Regions from separate parts of the Bacillus sp. V2I10 genome, predicted to be linked through region 3. Evidence: riboswitches for the same ligand, from Rfam matches in the RefSeq annotation. Region 3 holds a riboswitch; each other region holds the start of a gene.
The links. A riboswitch is a leader RNA that binds a small molecule or an ion and turns the genes downstream of it on or off. The one in region 3 is predicted to bind lysine.

Region 1 (6,115 bases), on a different contig from region 3:
ATACCCCGATGGTATTCCCAATTATTCTTTATTTAAGCATTTTAGTTCTGGGAGTTTACCTTGGAATCGAAACCTTCGCTCGTTTTGCAGAAGTAGTTTTCCCTATAGTAATATTACTTTTAATGATTTTATTCATCTTCATTAGCCCTCAGTTTGAATTTCAGAACATTCTGCCCGTATTTGAGGTAGGGATTAAGCCTATCATGCGGGGTGGAATTCTCTTTTTTAGTAACACTTTTCTGATGCCTATTACTTTATTAATGATTTTTCCCTCTCACCTAAATCAAACCAAACAAGGTAGAAAAGCGTTTATAATGGGGGTTTTTATCGGGGCGATTATACTTGACATCATAATTGTGATAAGTATTTTGGTTTTGGGGGATTACATCACTTCTATTGAAATGTATCCAAGCTACGTTTTAGCACAAAAAATTAATATCGGGGACTTTTTTCAACGGACAGAAGCTATCATGGCCATAATATGGTTTATCACGATCTATATCAAGATGACTATATATTTTTATGGAACAGTCCTAGGCCTTGCACAGATGTTGAAGTTACATGATTACAAACCAATTGTCCTTCCATTAGGGTTGACTTTAGTTCCTTTTTCCTTATTAATGTATCCAGATATAACTTATATGCAAAAATTCGAATCGACAAGTTGGGTACCTTATGGCTTTACGATTGGTATATTCCTCCCATTATTATTACTAGGTGCAGCTGTATTTAGAAAAAACATTCTTAAAGAAAACCTACAAAATCTAAAATCTTAATTAAAATCGATTCTTAAATATGTTCAATTTTTTATTGCGTTTTTTCTTACTAACCTTCTTTAGTTTTAAAAATCAGAGTTTTGTCTTTACTACACCTTATATAAGTTGGCATGTTTTAGATCAATTGTGACAAAAAGAATGTCAAGAAATTGTAAAGGAGGAGTACAGGCAGACTTTCAATGAAACTCACCTGCATTCCATTAATTTGGGTTTGTAAAGCAATGGAAAATAACGGCAATAGAATTATGTAGGGTTCTGTGCACAAAATCTTTAGTCTTGTTGCTAAATTTCCAAATTTTTTGCGTTTTTTCTCGCCATTAGACGCTTATAAAGCGGAAAGCCAATCATATAATACCCTGAAAATGATAGCAGAATTAGGGATAAACCTGCCATTGTTAGAGCACTGTATCTATACAGATTGCCAAAAGTAGATCCATCATGTAAAGAAATGAGAAAGCCTGAGTAATCTGGCTTTGTTGATAAAACTTTCCCAGTGCTCGCATCAATTTGAACTTCTTGATTGTTTTCTAAGCGAACACGGAATACATTTGAACCTGGGCTTAATTCTATTCTAAAGATATCTTCAACCGATTTTATACCTGGAAGTTCCTGAGAAGTCGTAATGGAGATAACCTTTTCAATAGGTATCGATTTACTAGGATCTGCTTTAACCCCTGTCTTTAAATCAGTACCTAATCCAAGTGGAATATAATACACTAGCAAAAGTCCTGTTACAGCGATAAACATAAAAACAACCGATAAAATCAGTCCAGCCCATTTATGTACTTTTCGGCTAAATTGATACAAGCTTAAAGTTTTCGACAATTTCCCATCACACTCCTTGTCTTTCTTTTCAATTAAACATCACCCATCAATTCCGAAGCCGTTGTTGATTCCATTAACCTTCTTTCCATATTGAAAGTTGGTTCTGGTGCAAACATCGAATTTCCTAAACCAAAACATCTATCTTCTATTTCCTTTTTGAACTAACTTCATTTTTTTGATATTGTTGATGTCAAAATGAAATAGACCTTATGCTACAAACGAAGCGTCCATGATTTGGTATACCTCCATATAGAAAAGCAAAATAAACAAGCCCTCCATAGGGAGATCTCAATGGTTAGGTCGTATATATTATACTGCCTAATTGCATTTATGGGAGATGAGTTTTCATGTTTATTTTCTTTATAAGTCTGTGAGCTAGTTAATGAAATATCTTTGTCTCAGGTCCAATTAATGCTCCAATAGTGTAAATAATTTCTTTTGAACATGTGAAACAGAAAACATCCAGTTAATTTATACGTTAAAACGAGCAACAATAACAACATATATAATAATAATAATATATATGTTGTTGTATATTACAAAGTTAAAAACAACATAGTTCACATTGTTAACTTATCATTTTGAAAATTAATTGAAATAGAAACGTGACATTCTATTCAAACATCACATCTTTGCAATATCATTATGTGTGTAAAAAGAAATTATCATCATTTTGTTGAGTGTCTTCTTTAACTAAAGCGCCCTTTAATTGAAAAAGACGTTCCAATAAGGATAGTCCATTAATATTATTAATTCTTTTTTTGTAACGAGTCCAACTTTTCTTCAATACGATTTAATTGTTCTTTTTTCTTTTTTAAAGAGCGCCAAATCCTTTATAGCTAGTTAAGATATATACTAGTTTTGTAACAAATAATAAACCCTATAGTAACTAAAGGGTCAAGGGTAAACTCATTTTTTTAGCACTCTTAATTCTATAAGGAACTGTTCTTCTCTAAGTTTCACCCTATTCGTAAAATGATTTAATTTTTTTGATATTAAAAGGATACCTATAACTCCTTATCTCTTATCTCGTATAAAAACTTTAAATTCAATGCATACATCCTACTTATAGATCTTTTTGATTAACATTTAGTTCAATCAAATTACCATCTGGGTCGGCACAGAAAATTTGTGCGAATCCACTTTTTCCGTATGGTTTTTCAAGGATTTCAACTTCATTCTGTTTTAACCATTTAAGAGTGTCATAGTAGTTCTCGACTCTAAGGGCAAAGTGACCTTCTCTGCTGGATAGGCTTTTATCCTCACGAATCGTCTGTGAAGAGGGATCGACTATTAAGTGTAGTTGATGTCCCTCTATTTCATACCAGGCACCTGAAAAATCAAAATCAGGACGCTGTATTTCTTTTAAACATAAAGTTTTACCATAGAATTTTTTTGCTCTTTCCAAATCTGTCACAGTTAGACTTACATGATGGAGGCATTTATATTTAATCAAAACCTTCACTTCTTTCATTTCAACTAATTTTTTTTTACCTTAGTCGTTTTGTGGCTAAGATGACCCCTCGCACCGCATCTGGAGCTTGATCGGTTAATTTAAACAATTCGGTAAATAGAATCAATAATCCTTCTTCAACTAACTGCCCATTTAGTTTAACAAGAAAAAAGCCACCTAAAGATGGCTCCCGGATCTTCAAGTAACGCCCCCTTAGTTCAAGATTGGCTTTGCTAAAATCGAATTTAGTTTGTTGTTGTAGAGAATGGAGATGGTTGTTTTTCCCATTTAGTAGGTCCTTCACCTACTTCAATAAACTTTCTCCAATAATCTCCACTTTGTTTATCAAAAATGATGATGTTGCTTTCATTGGGTGAGATTAGTTTATACAACTATTAATCAGTTGAAAAACATTGATTTTTATTCTATTACTTCGACATCTTTTAGCTTTGCTCAATCGCTAAAATGTTACCGATCATTCATGTATTTTGAAAAATTTCAAATCCGACTTGAAGTAGTAAGAATATTTTGTTATATTAGTATCAATTAAATAATTTTCCCTTCTATAAATTTTGAAGAGAAGATAGAGGAGCAAAAACCATTAGTACACAATGCGAGGATAATGAGGTCCAATGACTATTGTGGAAAGGGGAATTTGCCGAAGTGGAAAGAATCTCATGTTCTTAAAGCTGGTTCTGTTATTGAATAAATGCGGGACTGTCATATAGGAAACTATATGGAGGGCTATCTTATGCAATGGTAACGACTTTTGATAAATTTTGTTCCTACTGCAACAGCGAATCCCTCGTTGTTGCTTTTTTGCGTTTCCTTTTGAATGGCTCTAACAACATCTATATTTTAAATAATAATATTAAAGGGTGTGAAGTTATGAATTTTGGGCAAGTTTTAACAGCAATGGTTACCCCATTTGATCGTAATGGCGAGGTTGATTTTAACGCTGCGAGAAATTTAGTTAATTATTTAGTCACTAATGGTTCTGATGGATTAGTTATAGCTGGTACAACTGGAGAGTCTCCTACATTAACAGCAGAAGAGAAAGTGGATTTATTCAAAATTGTGGTAGAAGCTGTCGCTGGAAGAGTACCAGTTATAGCTGGTACTGGCTCAAATAATACGAAAGCGTCTATCAGCTTAACTAGGCAAGCAGAAGAAGCAGGAGTGGATGGGATTATGCTCGTTACTCCGTATTATAACAAGCCTTCTCAAGAAGGATTATTTCAGCACTTTAAAGCAATTGCCCAATCAACCCTATTGCCGGTAATGCTTTATAATATCCCAGGACGAAGTGCTGTAAACATGTCAGTAGAGACAATTGTTAATCTCTCAAAGATAAACAATATTGTGGCAGTAAAAGAAGCAAGTGGCAACTTAGATACCATGACACAAATCATTAGCAAAACACATAGTGATTTTACGTTATACAGCGGCGATGATGGGTTAACTCTTCCGGTTTTAGCCATCGGTGGAACAGGAATTGTTTCGGTTTCCTCACACATCATTGGCAATGAAATGCAAGAAATGATCAATTTCTTTAAAAATGGTGATGTCCGTAAAGCTTCTTCTGCACATCGTAACCTTCTCCCAATAATGAAAGCATTATTTACTGCACCAAACCCATCACCGGTAAAAGCTGTATTGAATATGAAAGGGATAAATGTAGGAGATGTCCGCTTACCATTGGTCCCTTTAAACAATGAAGAAAAAAGAACTCTGCAAAGAGTCCTGCAACCTATTAATATAGAAGTACTTGCTTAAGGGAACACAAACTGGCATTCACTTATTCATCCTGAATCTGGATGCCCTAGAACTGAGCCCTTTACAGTTGTTTTTAGATTTATCAAATTCACAATCTAAAAACTCTAATATTATATAAACAAAGGGGCAACGCCCCTTTGTCTTTCTTAAAGATAGCCTTTTTCTTTCAAACTTATATGGTTTTCTTTATGGGTTACAATTAATGGAAAGAAGTGATATTCCTAGGGTCTTCCCCGCCTCAGCAATTCTCCTTGTAACTTCTATATCTTCTTTGCTTGGTGTTGGGTCGCCAGAGGGATGCTGATGACTGACGATAATAGAGGCCGCGTTGTTTAAAATAGCGGATTTCATCACCTCTCTTGGATGAACAACACTTCATTTAAACTTCCCACGTGTGCCCGGTGTAGCCCTATAACCTCATTTTTTGTATTAAGCATCATGACAAGAAATACCTCTCTGTCCTCATCTGCAATATAGGATGCCGCTAGCTTCTCTGCATCCATTGGGGAAGTTATTTTGTATGCGGCAAAATCTTTTTGCTTCCCTGATTTCCTATCTGATTCGTACAACTTCAAAGATAGATTCTAAAGTCATTCCTCATTCTCCTTTGTAATTTTGATTTTGGATTTTGCTTTTTCTTTGTTTCTTGAGTGTTTTAAAGGTTGTTTCCTTTCCTCCTTTACTTTTTAATTTTGCGTTATCCATTTTAAAGCCGAGGCGCTGATGTTCCCCAAAGGGGGATGATTTTTCCCTTTTGCAAGGAGACCGAAAAACTCGCATAGACGACTGGTCAAGGGCGGTTTAAGCACAAAAGTTTTTTATGCTACTGGCGACTTTAAAAAAGTTTTATGCCCCTTGACCGATTGGCTAGACGTCTTCGTTTCCAGCCGGAAAGGTTCGGGTACCTGCCGGATAGAAATGTAGCCGGCTTGCGCTGTTTTACGATTCGGATTCAAAAGGAAAAAGCATAATAAAAAGCAGCCATAAATGGCTGCTTTCCTTTTGATCTTTATTCTTTTATCTTGGAATCTTTTGAACTGTACAGTTTCCGGCTCGTTCGGTATGGCGGCATCCGGCAAATGAAACAGGAACTTACAGAATGTAGGAGAAGACCATACAGACTATTGTTATCGGTTCATTTAATGCCGAAGCGACACTTACAGAATGACAAAAAGTCGCTATTTCCTTTCTGATCAGTCTGTCGTGCAGCCGCTTTAAGGATGCTCTGGAATTACATTTAAAAAGAAAAACCTTTAATCTTGAATAAAATAGTCAGCCTAAATGC
Region 2 (6,115 bases), 690 kb from region 3:
GGATTTTGAATATATCGTCACATCTTCGAACATCGAGGCGCTGATCTTAGAATTAAATCTAATTAAAAAGCATGATCCTAAATACAACGTTATGCTAAAGGATGATAAAACGTATCCATTTATTAAAATTACAGCTGAACGTCATCCGCGTCTTATTGTCACAAGGAATGTCAAAAAAGATAATGGAAAATACTTTGGTCCATATCCTAACGTACAGGCTGCGAGAGAGACGAAAAAGCTGCTGGACCGGCTATATCCGCTTAGAAAATGTTCAACGCTTCCAGACCGCGTTTGCCTTTATTATCATATGGGTCAGTGTCTGGCCCCGTGTGTCTATAAGGTGACACAAGAGCAAAACCGTCAAATGGTCGATGAGATGTCCCGTTTTTTAAAAGGCGGTTTCAAGCAGATTAAAGAAGAACTTTCAAAGAAGATGCTTGCTGCTGCTGAAAATTTGGATTTCGAACGGGCAAAGGAATATCGTGATTCCATCGCCCATATTGATGCAACCATGGAAAAACAGAAAATGGCGCTGAATGATTTTGTCGATCGTGATGTGTTTGGCTATTCCTATGATAAAGGATGGATGTGCGTTCAGGTTTTCTTCATCCGTCAGGGCAAATTGATAGAACGTGATATTGCTATGTTTCCGCTGTATCAGGAGCCAGAAGAAGAATTCTTAACATTTCTTGGCCAATTTTACTCCAAAAACAATCATATTCTGCCTAAAGAAATTCTGCTGCCTGAAAGTGTGGACCATGAAATGGCAGAGCAGCTTCTTCATGTTTCAGCCATTCACCCTAAGCGCGGAAAGAAAAAGGATCTTGTATTGCTTGCACACCAAAATGCCAAAATTGCTTTAAAAGAAAAATTTTCTCTCATCGAGCGTGATGAAGAAAGAACAATCAAAGCAATTGATCAGCTTGGTGAAAAAATGGGCATCTATACACCTGCAAGAATCGAAGCTTTTGATAATTCAAATATTCAAGGGACAGACCCTGTATCTGCAATGATTGTGTTTATAGATGGAAAGCCAGCCAAAAAAGAATACCGCAAGTACAAAATTAAAACAGTGCAGGGACCTGATGATTACGAATCTATGCGTGAAGTTGTCCGCAGAAGGTACACGCGGGTGTTGAAAGAGGAACTGCCTCTTCCAGATTTGATAATCATCGACGGAGGCAAGGGGCATCTGGCTGCAGCACAGGACGTTCTGGAAAATGAACTGGGTTTATCGATCCCTGTTGCAGGACTTGTGAAGGATGAGAAGCACCGGACCTCTAATTTAATGATCGGAAGTCCGCCAACTGTTATTGAACTTGAACGCAACAGCCAGGAGTTTTATCTGCTGCAGCGTATCCAGGATGAAGTGCATCGCTTTGCGATTACTTTTCACAGACAGACAAGAGGAAAAACAGCCTTTCAATCGATTTTGGATGATATACCGGGAGTAGGGGAAAAACGGCGCAAAACCCTGCTGAAGCATTTCGGATCCGTGAAAAAAATGAAAGATGCAAGCCTTGAGGAGCTGATTGCGGCAGGGATTCCGGCAAACATAGCACAGCTTATTGCAGCAAAATTGCAAGAATAGATTGCATAAAGTCAAATTCTTTGCTACAATTTTAACTAATTTCATAACCAGATCGTTTAGTTCGTTAAATGATGGTAGAGGTGCGAACTTCAAGAGTAGCCCTTCTGAGGAAAATGGATTCCTTTGAAGATGGGTGAAAGGGGAGAGTCGCCGAAGCAAATAAAGAGCCATTTCTTTCTTTTGCTGGTTTTGCGTTTAATAGACGTAAAATTGTCAAGAAGATGTATTTTTCTTGGAGCGCTATCTCATTGTATGAATGAAGTTTCATTATTCGTTTATGCAAGCAATGAGATAGGGAATCTCATTGCTTTTTTTGCGTTTTCTGAGATTCTCCCTTTTACCTGCTGACGATCAATATAACTGGAAAGGTGAGAGGCTGATATGGGTTTAGTTGTACAAAAATTTGGAGGCACATCTGTTGGATCTCCGGAAAAAATCATGAATGCTGCAAGAAGAGTAATCGAGGAAAAAAATAATGGGAATAATGTCGTTGTTGTTGTTTCAGCAATGGGGAAAACAACGGATCATTTAGTTACCCTGGCAGCGGAAATCACTCAAAAACCAAGCAAGCGCGAAATGGATATGCTGCTTTCAACTGGTGAACAAGTGACGATCTCTCTTTTGACTATGGCTCTTCAGGCACAAGGATACGATGCTGTTTCATACACAGGATGGCAGGCTGGCATAAAGACTGAAAATGTCCACAGCAATGCGAGAATTTCAGGGATTGATTCAGATAAAATCAATGAGCAGCTCCAAGCAGGAAAAGTTGTTGTCGTTGCAGGCTTTCAGGGACTTGCAGACGGACAGGAAATAACGACGCTCGGCCGCGGCGGTTCAGATACGACAGCTGTTGCATTGGCAGCTTCTCTTAAAGCAGATAAATGCGATATTTATACAGATGTAACAGGTGTATTTACGACAGATCCGCGTTTTGTAAAAAGTGCAAGAAAGTTAGACGGCATCTCATATGATGAAATGCTCGAGCTTGCTAATCTTGGCGCAGGTGTCCTTCACCCCCGTGCTGTTGAATTTGCAAAAAATTACGGAGTTCCTTTGGAAGTCAGATCAAGCTCAGAAAAAGAAAGAGGCACTTTAATTGAGGAGGAAACAAAGATGGAACAGAATTTAGTTGTAAGAGGAATTGCGTTTGAAGATCAAGTATCACGAATCACGGTTTGCGGATTGCCAAGCGGCCTCCTGACCCTGTCTACTATTTTCAAAACACTTGCAAGCCACGGGATTAATGTGGATATTATTATTCAAAGTTCGACAGACAGCAGCTTGGCCTCTCTCTCCTTTTCTGTGAAAACAGGTGATGTGGAAGAAACCGTTCATGTTCTTGAAACCTATCAATCCGAGCTTGGCTTTGAAAAAATAGAATCAGAAGGCGGTCTTTCAAAAGTCTCCATCGTCGGTTCTGGCATGGTCTCAAATCCGGGAGTGGCGGCAGAAATGTTCCATGTTCTTGCTCAAGAAGGTATTGAAGTGAAAATGGTCAGCACGTCTGAAATTAAAGTGTCAACTGTTATCAGCCATGAAGATATGGTGAAGGCGGTAGAAGCGCTGCATGATGCCTTTGAATTATCACAGCATCCTGCAGAAGTGCTGTAAATAAAATAAAAAAGGGGTGGGTATCATGAATACCCATCCCTTTAATCGTTGTCGAACTCCATGTCTTTGTAATCCCATTTCACTGTAAAGTGCACTTTATCCGCACGTTTTTTTACTTGTTCATAGGTTTCTGTTATCTGCTTGTTCATTCTCTGCACCTGCTGTGCCAGAAATCCCGCTTCAAGCTGAAAAGAAGGCTCTTTCATCGTTTTGAATCTTGTTTTGATCAGTTCGCCTTCAAGCTGAAATTCCATTTCATCTTTTTTCTTATGTACCAATGAAAGAGTTCCAAAGCCGGCTAATGAAAAGAAAGCAATAAGCTCTTCTATTGATTCAGCAGGATATTTGCGCGCAAGGCTTTTACCTGCCCAGTAAAGCATAGATGCGGATTCTCTACCGAGAATATCCGGAATGAGAACCTCTCTTAACAGCTCATAGGCGAATGCGGGCACTTGCATATCCCTCAGCTGCGTTATATCGATTTGTTCGCTGGTTTTTTTCACATTCTTCCCCTCTTTCTGCCTATATTATATATCAAGTAGGGCGGGTAAGAACATGCAATAAAAGTAAATTACAAGCTCCAAAACGGATGTGAAAGTATTTCAGGAAAATAAAAATAGGTGGAAAATAAGATTTGTCACAAAATTAAAATTTATGAACGCGTTTTCTTGACGCTGTAACTCGTTGGGAGTACAATAAATTTGTCACATTTTATCATACAATGTTTATTTTTAAAAAAGGTTGCCGGGAATAGGAGAAACATTAAAAAAAAGATTTTAAGATTACTAGGGGGTAATGTGAGATGGCTGGAAACAGAGAATATTTAAACCGCAGACTTCATTCTTTGCTTGGAGTTATCCCGGTTGGCGTCTTCTTAATTCAGCATCTTGTTGTAAATAACTTTGCAACAAGAGGAGAAGAAGCGTTTAATAATGCTGCACATTTTATGGAAAGCTTGCCATTTAGAGTTGTTCTGGAAACTTTTATTATATTCCTGCCGCTTTTATACCATGCGATCTATGGAATTTACATTGCGTTTACAGCTAAAAATAATGTAAGCAAGTTTGGCTACTTCCGTAACTGGATGTTTATGCTTCAAAGGATTACAGGCGTGATTACATTAATCTTTGTATCCTGGCATGTATGGGAAACAAGAATTGCAGCCGCATTTGGCGCCGAAGTGAATTTTGACATGATGGCCTCCATTTTCAGTAATCCATTCATGATTGTATTTTATGTTGTAGGTGTTGTTTCAACGATTTTCCACTTTGCAAACGGACTGTGGTCATTTGCTGTGAGCTGGGGAATTACTGTGACTCCAAGATCTCAGCTGATCTCAACTTATGTGACGATCGCACTTTTCCTGGCTTTATCTTACGTTGGAGTCAGTACTATTTTTGCATTTGTTTGATAGGTAATAGAATCAAAGGGAGTGGGCCAGATGAGTAAAGGTAGAATAATAGTCGTCGGTGGTGGCTTAGCGGGCCTAATGGCTACGATCAAAGCTGCAGAAACTGGCGTTCATGTAGATTTATTTTCTTTAGTTCCTGTTAAGCGCTCTCATTCCGTTTGTGCTCAGGGCGGAATTAACGGAGCAGTTAACACGAAAGGGGAAGGCGATTCTCCTTGGGAGCATTTCGATGATACTGTATACGGCGGGGACTTCCTTGCGAATCAGCCTCCTGTAAAAGCAATGTGCGAAGCTGCACCTTCCATTATCCATTTGCTTGACCGCATGGGAGTTATGTTCAACCGTACTCCAGAGGGTCTTCTTGACTTCCGCCGCTTTGGAGGAACACAGCATCACCGTACAGCATTTGCCGGCGCAACAACTGGCCAGCAGCTGCTATATGCGCTTGATGAGCAGGTTCGACGCTATGAGGTTGCTGGATTAGTAACGAAGTATGAAGGCTGGGAATTCCTTGGTGCTGTCATCGATGATGATGGAGTCTGCCGCGGAATTACCGGACAAGACTTAACAACAATGGAAATGAAATCATTCCGCTCGGATGCAGTTATTATGGCAACAGGCGGACCAGGAATCATTTTCGGAAAATCAACGAACTCTGTCATCAACACGGGGTCAGCTGCTTCAATCGTCTATCAGCAAGGTGTTCATTATGCAAATGGAGAATTTATTCAAATTCATCCAACGGCTATTCCCGGAGACGATAAGCTCCGCCTGATGAGTGAGTCAGCACGCGGGGAAGGCGGACGTGTCTGGACGTATAAAGACGGTAAGCCTTGGTATTTCCTTGAGGAAAAATATCCTGCATACGGAAACCTTGTGCCTCGTGATATTGCAACACGCGAAATTTTTGACGTGTGTGTTTCACAAAAGCTTGGAATCAATGGAGAGAACATGGTTTACCTTGATCTTTCTCATAAAGATCCGAAAGAGCTTGATATCAAACTTGGCGGAATCATTGAAATCTATGAAAAATTCATGGGTGATGATCCCCGCAAGCTTCCAATGAAAATTTTCCCGGCTGTTCATTATTCTATGGGCGGACTATGGGTTGATTATGATCAAATGACGAATATCCCTGGATTATTTGCTGCAGGCGAGTGTGATTACTCGATGCATGGAGCTAACCGATTAGGTGCCAACTCATTATTGTCTGCTATTTACGGCGGTATGGTTGCCGGACCAAAAGCAGTTGAATATGTGAGCGGTCTTGAAGTATCCGCTGAAGATCTCTCTTCTTCATTATTTGACGGTCATGTGAAGCAGGAAGAAGAAAAATTGCAAAATATCATGAACTTAAATGGCACTGAAAATGCTTATGTCCTTCATAAAGAGCTTGGCGAATGGATGACTGACAATGTAACGGTTGTCCGATACAACGATAAGCTTCTTAAAACAGATGAAAAAATTCAAGAGCTTCTTGAAAGATATGACAATATCAA
Region 3 (6,115 bases):
AAAAAGTGGATAAAAAATATTTTCCTGATAGCTTCAGCAGGTCTGATTCTTTCATTTGCAGGATTTTATATCTGGTCCCAAATCACCTATAAACCTGCTGAAGAACTGTTTAACACTACTAATTTACAGGATCAAAATGAAAAAAGTGGGTATCTGCTGTTTCAGCCTGAAAATCAAAAAACGAATAATGGCATCATTCTATATCCTGAAGCAAAAGTTGATCCGAGAGCATATGCCTATCTTGCAGAGCAGTTAACTCAAAAAGGGTTCACTGTCGTCATTCCTAAAATGCCCTTTAACCTTGCTATTGCAGGCATCAGCAAAGCAGATAAAATCATAAATGATAGAGACGAGATTGAAAATTGGTACATTGGAGGACACTCTCTCGGAGGTGCGGCTGCTTCTATTTACGCGTATGAACATCCAAAAAATATAAAAGGGCTTTTTCTTCTTGCTGCTTATCCGGCAGATTCCAGTGATTTCTCAAACACAGATTTTCCGATTCTGACCATCTATGCAGAACATGACGGATTAACAACCCTGGATGATATAAAAGAAACGAAACATCTATTGTCTGACAATACCTTTTATTACAAAATTAACGGCGGCAATCATGCACAGTTTGGCATTTACGGAGAACAAAAAGGAGATAGCAAAGCACAGATCAATGTCTTTGTTCAGCAAGATCAGATCATTAGAGAAATGAACAGCTGGATCGAGCGGATTGAGTAGAAAAGCGGGGAGATTTTCTCGCTTTTTCTGCATTTACAAGTCATAAAAAAAACGGAAACAGGCAGCTGAACCATGCCGGTTTCCGTTTTTTTTATTTTGTCGCTTCCAAAAACTCTTCCACATCTTGCACAGTCAGCTGAACTGCTTTTTTCCAGAAATCCTCTTTTGTTAGGTCCACTCCTAAGTGTTTCATAGCCAAATCTTCTACCTGCATGGAACCTGTATCTTTTAAAAGAGAAATGTATTTCTCTTCAAATGCAGTTCCCTCTTCCAATGCTTTCGCATATATGCCAAGTGAGAACAGATAGCCAAACGTATATGGGAAATTATAGAACGGCACCCCCGTAATATAGAAATGCAGTTTAGATGCCCAGAAATGAGGATGGTACTCTCCTAAAGCATCACAATAAGCTTCTTTTTGTGCAGCTTCCATTAATTGATTTATTTTTTCCGTGCTGACGATTCCTTTTTTGCGTTCCTCATAAAAAGAAGTTTCAAATAGAAAGCGGCCGTGAATATTCATGAGCAGTGCAACACTTCTTTGCACTTTATCTTCTAATAGCGCCAAACGTTCTTCATCAGATTTTGCTTTTTTAACAGAAGCATCTGCCACGATCATTTCAGCAAATGTTGATGCTGTTTCAGCTACATTCATCGCATAATTGCGGTTAAGCGGATGCACTCCCGCCATAGCATGCTGATGGAAGGCATGGCCCAGTTCATGTGCAAGGGTTGCGATATTTGACGGGGTGCCGGAGAATGTCATGAAGATTCTTGACTGGTCACTTTCGGTAAAACTTGTGCAAAAACCTCCCGGAGCTTTTCCAGAACGATCTTCAGCCTCGATCCAGCGGTTCTCAAATGCCTTTTTAGTAAATGAAGTCAGCTCTTCTCCAAAGTGGCTGAATTGATCTAAGATAAATTCAGCTCCCTCCTGATAGCTGACCTTCGCTTCTTTCCCGCCAATCGGTGCATCGAGGTCGTACCAGCTAAGTTTATCAACACCAAGCAATTCTGCTTTTCTTTTTAAATAGCTTACAAGCGGCTGTTTATTCTCTGATATCACCTTCCACATGACATCAAGGGTCTCGCGCTTCATTCTGTTGATCTCAAGCGGCTCACTCAGAACATCGTCCCAGCCCCGCTTTTCATATACATTCAGTCTAAAACCAGATAGATGGTTCAGCGTATGGGCAAATAAATCTGCACCGCTTCCCCACGCTTTTTCCCATTCTTCAAACACAGATTTTCTGACTGATCTGTCCGCATTTGAAAATTTATTGGCTGCCTGGCCTACAGACAATTCATGTATTTTGCCATCTTCTTTGAACGGTATTTTCACTTTGGAAACGAGAGTATCATAAAGCTGTCCCCACGCATGATAGCCGTCTACTGACAAGGCATTGATCAGTGTTTCCTGCTCCATCTGCAGTTTGTTTTTTGCTCTGTTCCGGCGCTCGGTCAAGGCAAATTTTAATTCAGTCAAGTCTTCTGCATTTACAAGCTCTGGCCAAACCGCATCGTCTACTTGAACGAGCTTTTGATCAAAGGCTGCCAAAGCATTTTGAAACTGAGAGCTGAGTTGAGTAACCTTCCCCCGGAGCACGGAGGCATGCTTATCATTTGTATCCTGAGCCTGCAGACACCCGACAAAAGCTCCTGCCTGCCTCATCCGTTTTGCAATACCCTGAAACTTCTCAAGAATCTCTCCTAAAAGGACGCTATCTTCTTTTGTTTGGGGTACTTTGATGCTCTCTGCCTGCACCTTAAATGAAGGAACATCAAATTCAAGCTCCTCTAAGTACTTTTTAAAAGCAACAGATTTGCTTCCACCTTCAAAAAACACATCTAAATCCCATGTTTCAGCATACGTAGCAGCTTTCATCGCCATTCCCCCTGTTTATGTATTTCGGAACACTAAATAATCCCTCACTTGTCATTATAAAACAATTGACTAAAAATTTGTACAATTCTAATGGCAGGAAGCAAAAAAAAAGGTATGACGAAATGTCATAGCCTCTGCTTGTATTTATTTGATTGTTTTATCTGATTTTGCATCATCGTCGTCCATAAGACCTTTAGTAGCATTCTTAAATTCTCGTAGCGTTTTACCTGCCGCTTTACCCAGTTCAGGCAATTTTTTCGGTCCGAAAAGAAGCAATGCGACAAAGACGATCAACATAATTTCCCCGAATCCCAAGTTCATGATGAACCCTTCTTCCACATTAATTTATTAGATTATTTCACAATAAAAAGAAAACGCTGCCTTTGTAAATTATAGTTGATCTATCCATGAATTGCAAAATGAAATTAGGGCGATTTCCTCAGGGAAAATATAGAAATACATGAAATCCATTGACAAACGCAGGCTGAGTTGGTAGTTTTATTTTATTCAAATATTATTTTTACTATAAATCCTCACTAGAATCTCGGTGAGGTAGAGGTTGCACCAATTAAGAGTAGATTGCAAGAGGCTAGTGGAGCTGTTGACTGCAAATTCGAAAGGACTTGGTGCCGAAGTTTGAAACAGCCACTTTGTTTCTTGCTGGGACTGTATCGAATAGGTACTGGACTGCCACAGTGTAATCTGTGGAGTGCTATCATGAGATTTTTGAGTGAGTTTTTTGTGTATTTTGCGCATGGGCTTGTTCCATGCGTTTTTTGTTTGTCAAAAATGATCCATTTCGTCAAAAAATACACACACTAATTATACAGCCATAACATTATGGTTCTATTATAGGAGGTTTCAGCAGTGAAACAGAAAAAATGGGGATTTTGGCTTTTAACAGCCTTTGTAGTAGGAAATATGGTGGGCTCTGGTATTTTTATGCTGCCAAGCACCCTGGCGCAGACCGCAAGTCCGCTTGGTGTCACCAGCGCCTGGCTTGTAACCGGATTAGGTGTATTAATGATTGCACTTGTATTCGGTAATTTATCAATCCGCAGACCTGACCTTACAGCTGGTCCGCAAAGCTACGCAAAAGCTTTATTTGATACACCGAAAAAAGGAAATGTAGCCGGGTTCAGCATGGTGTGGGGATATTGGGTCGCGAACTGGATCAGCAATGTCGCAATCATCACAAGCTTCGCTGGCTATCTTTCTACATTCTTTCCGATTATGTCAGACGAATCCATTCTTTTTTCAGTTGGTTCGCAGGAAATTCAATTAGGAAGACTTGTTACATTTATTGTTTGTACTATTTTGCTTTGGGGCACTCATACCATCCTTTTAACGAACTTGAGCGGAGCAGGCAAATTAAATTTTGTTGCTACTGCTTCAAAAGTAATCGGGTTTATGCTTTTTATCATTGCTGGTTTATTTGCACTGGAGTCGGCTGCATTTGGAGAGTTTTATTTCCCGGTGGAAGCAGAGCCTGGCGTGACATACGGGCTGACAAATCAAGTTCAATTTGCCGCAATTTCGACTTTATGGGCATTTGTAGGTATTGAGTCGGCAGTCATTCTGTCAGGACGCGCTTCTTCTCAGCGTGATGTAAAGAGAGCTACCATCACTGGCTTAATCATTGCTGTGTTCATCTATATGATTATTACACTTATTACAATGGGCGTTCTGCCGCACGATCAGCTGCAGTCATCTGACAAGCCTTTTGTTGATGTTCTTTCTGTCATTATTGGCGATGCCGGTGCAAATGCAATGGCACTATTGGCAGTCGTATCTTTGTTTGGATCAACTATTGGATGGATCCTGCTGTCATCTGAAGTGCCGTACCAGGCTGCAAAATCAGGTATTTTCCCTGCTTTCTTTGCTAAAACAAATAAAAAAGGAAGTCCGAAAAATGCTTTGATCATAACAAATTTAATGTCTCAAATCTTTATTTTCTCAACGATTTCCGGAACCATCAGTGAAGCTTATACATTCTTAACAACATCAGCTACACTTGCCTATCTTTTCCCATACCTTGTATCGTCTATCTTCTTCTTGAAGCTGATTGCCAAAGGAGAGACTTATGATCTCATTCAAGGGTCGAGAGTAAGAGACGGAATCATCGCCTCACTAGCCTGTATTTATTCTGTATGGGTGATTGTTACAGGAACTGCTGATTTAAAAACATTTATACTTGGAGTCGGCCTATTCTTTGCGGGATTTGTGATTTATCCGTTTTTGACGAAATATATGAAAAAACAAGATACAGGCTCAACCATATAATAGAAGGCTGCATGTTGAATGCAGCCTTTTTTAATTCTTTTTCCCAAAAAGCTGATCTGAGCAATATTCAATAATTTCCCTTCTTCTGATCATCCCTATAAAGATTCCCTGATCATCTGTAACAGGTACGAAATTCTGTTCCATCGCCCTTAAAATAATGTTCTCCATTTCTGAATGAATAGATATTGGTTCATTCTTTCGATGGTAATTAAGATCAGTTAATCGAATTTTTTCTGTGTTATGAAAATGCAAATCAGGTGTGTTTTTCAGCATCCACAGCAAATCACCTTCTGTCAGCGTTGTTACGTACTTCCCTTCATCATCAAGCAGCGGAACAGCTGAATAACGGTGATATTCCATTCGTTCAAGCGCCTGCCTCATGGTGGCATGAATGTTTAAATAAACAACTTCCTTTTTGGGTATTAGGAAAAAAGCAATATTCATTTCTCCTGAACTCCTTTAAGATCGTCCATCTGACACGATGTGAATATCAATATTCTCTGTCGTTCTCATAATCGTATTCACAATGGAACCTTTTCTAATTTCTTCCCACCTTGTTCTCGCTGACTGACCGAGAAGGATTTGTGTAATGTGATACTGTTTTTTTCCATTTCTCCGTTTTTTCCCGTTTTTCCTGCGTAAAGCCTATTGAACTTTTCGACTACAGAGAAAATAATGCCGCAAATCACCATTAAGAATAAACTCATTTGATGATCAGACCAATCATTAATTATTTGTCTTCCATCTTAAAATTTCTCTTTTCTTCTATTAAATATACGTTACAAAATTAGAGCAAGAACAACATCAATTCCTTTGAATCCAACAAAGGGAACAAGTACTCCCCCGAGCCACACAAATCATAAATTTCTACTAAGCAAGTATCCGAACTTATCTCTGACCCTTTTTATAGCGAGAGGAATCAATATGGGAATAATGACGGCGAGTAAAATTACTTCTGTGGTTAAATCTTATAAACTTATAAAGCACGAAATATTGGCAAAAACAGGTTTTAAATCCTTCCCAAATTTCTAAGGAAATACAACTCATATTAACTAATTCATCAATTTCCTGCTGTGTACATATAAAAAAGCCCGATTCACATCGAATCGGGCTCTCTTTTATGCAGCTATATGCTCTTTATTCTTTTGGTTATCAAACTCGCCTTCCCATTTAGAGATCACAACTGCAGCCAGTGAGTTCCCTACCACGTTTACA

Region 1: linked by a shared signal. The riboswitch ahead of dapA (4-hydroxy-tetrahydrodipicolinate synthase) and the one ahead of QFZ72_RS05090 (amino acid permease) in region 3 are both predicted to bind lysine.
Region 2: linked by a shared signal. The riboswitch ahead of QFZ72_RS08495 (aspartate kinase) and the one ahead of QFZ72_RS05090 (amino acid permease) in region 3 are both predicted to bind lysine.

The regions. Positions count from the first base shown of each region.
Region 1 covers NZ_JAUSYV010000002.1:144,812-150,926, forward strand. The annotation lists gene QFZ72_RS27960 (GerAB/ArcD/ProY family transporter) at 1-776, shown strand, start outside; gene QFZ72_RS27965 (PepSY-associated TM helix domain-containing protein) at 1,059-1,601, opposite strand; gene QFZ72_RS27970 (VOC family protein) at 2,668-3,057, opposite strand; gene QFZ72_RS27975 (hypothetical protein) at 3,092-3,256, opposite strand; lysine riboswitch at 3,631-3,809, shown strand; gene dapA (4-hydroxy-tetrahydrodipicolinate synthase) at 3,943-4,830, shown strand; partial or broken gene QFZ72_RS29705 (JAB domain-containing protein) at 5,017-5,333, opposite strand.
Region 2 covers NZ_JAUSYV010000001.1:1,692,371-1,698,485, forward strand. The annotation lists gene uvrC (excinuclease ABC subunit UvrC) at 1-1,591, shown strand, start outside; lysine riboswitch at 1,659-1,842, shown strand; gene QFZ72_RS08495 (aspartate kinase) at 1,973-3,205, shown strand; gene QFZ72_RS08500 (YslB family protein) at 3,247-3,663, opposite strand; gene QFZ72_RS08505 (succinate dehydrogenase cytochrome b558 subunit) at 4,008-4,616, shown strand; gene sdhA (succinate dehydrogenase flavoprotein subunit) at 4,647-6,115, shown strand, end outside.
Region 3 covers NZ_JAUSYV010000001.1:1,001,166-1,007,280, reverse strand. The annotation lists gene QFZ72_RS05105 (alpha/beta fold hydrolase) at 1-732, shown strand, start outside; gene QFZ72_RS05100 (M3 family oligoendopeptidase) at 824-2,617, opposite strand; gene QFZ72_RS05095 (twin-arginine translocase TatA/TatE family subunit) at 2,762-2,938, opposite strand; lysine riboswitch at 3,163-3,340, shown strand; gene QFZ72_RS05090 (amino acid permease) at 3,485-4,900, shown strand; gene QFZ72_RS05085 (CBS domain-containing protein) at 4,931-5,344, opposite strand; partial or broken gene QFZ72_RS05080 (sensor histidine kinase KdpD) at 5,360-5,512, opposite strand; gene gltP (glutamate/aspartate:proton symporter GltP) at 6,019-6,115, opposite strand, start outside.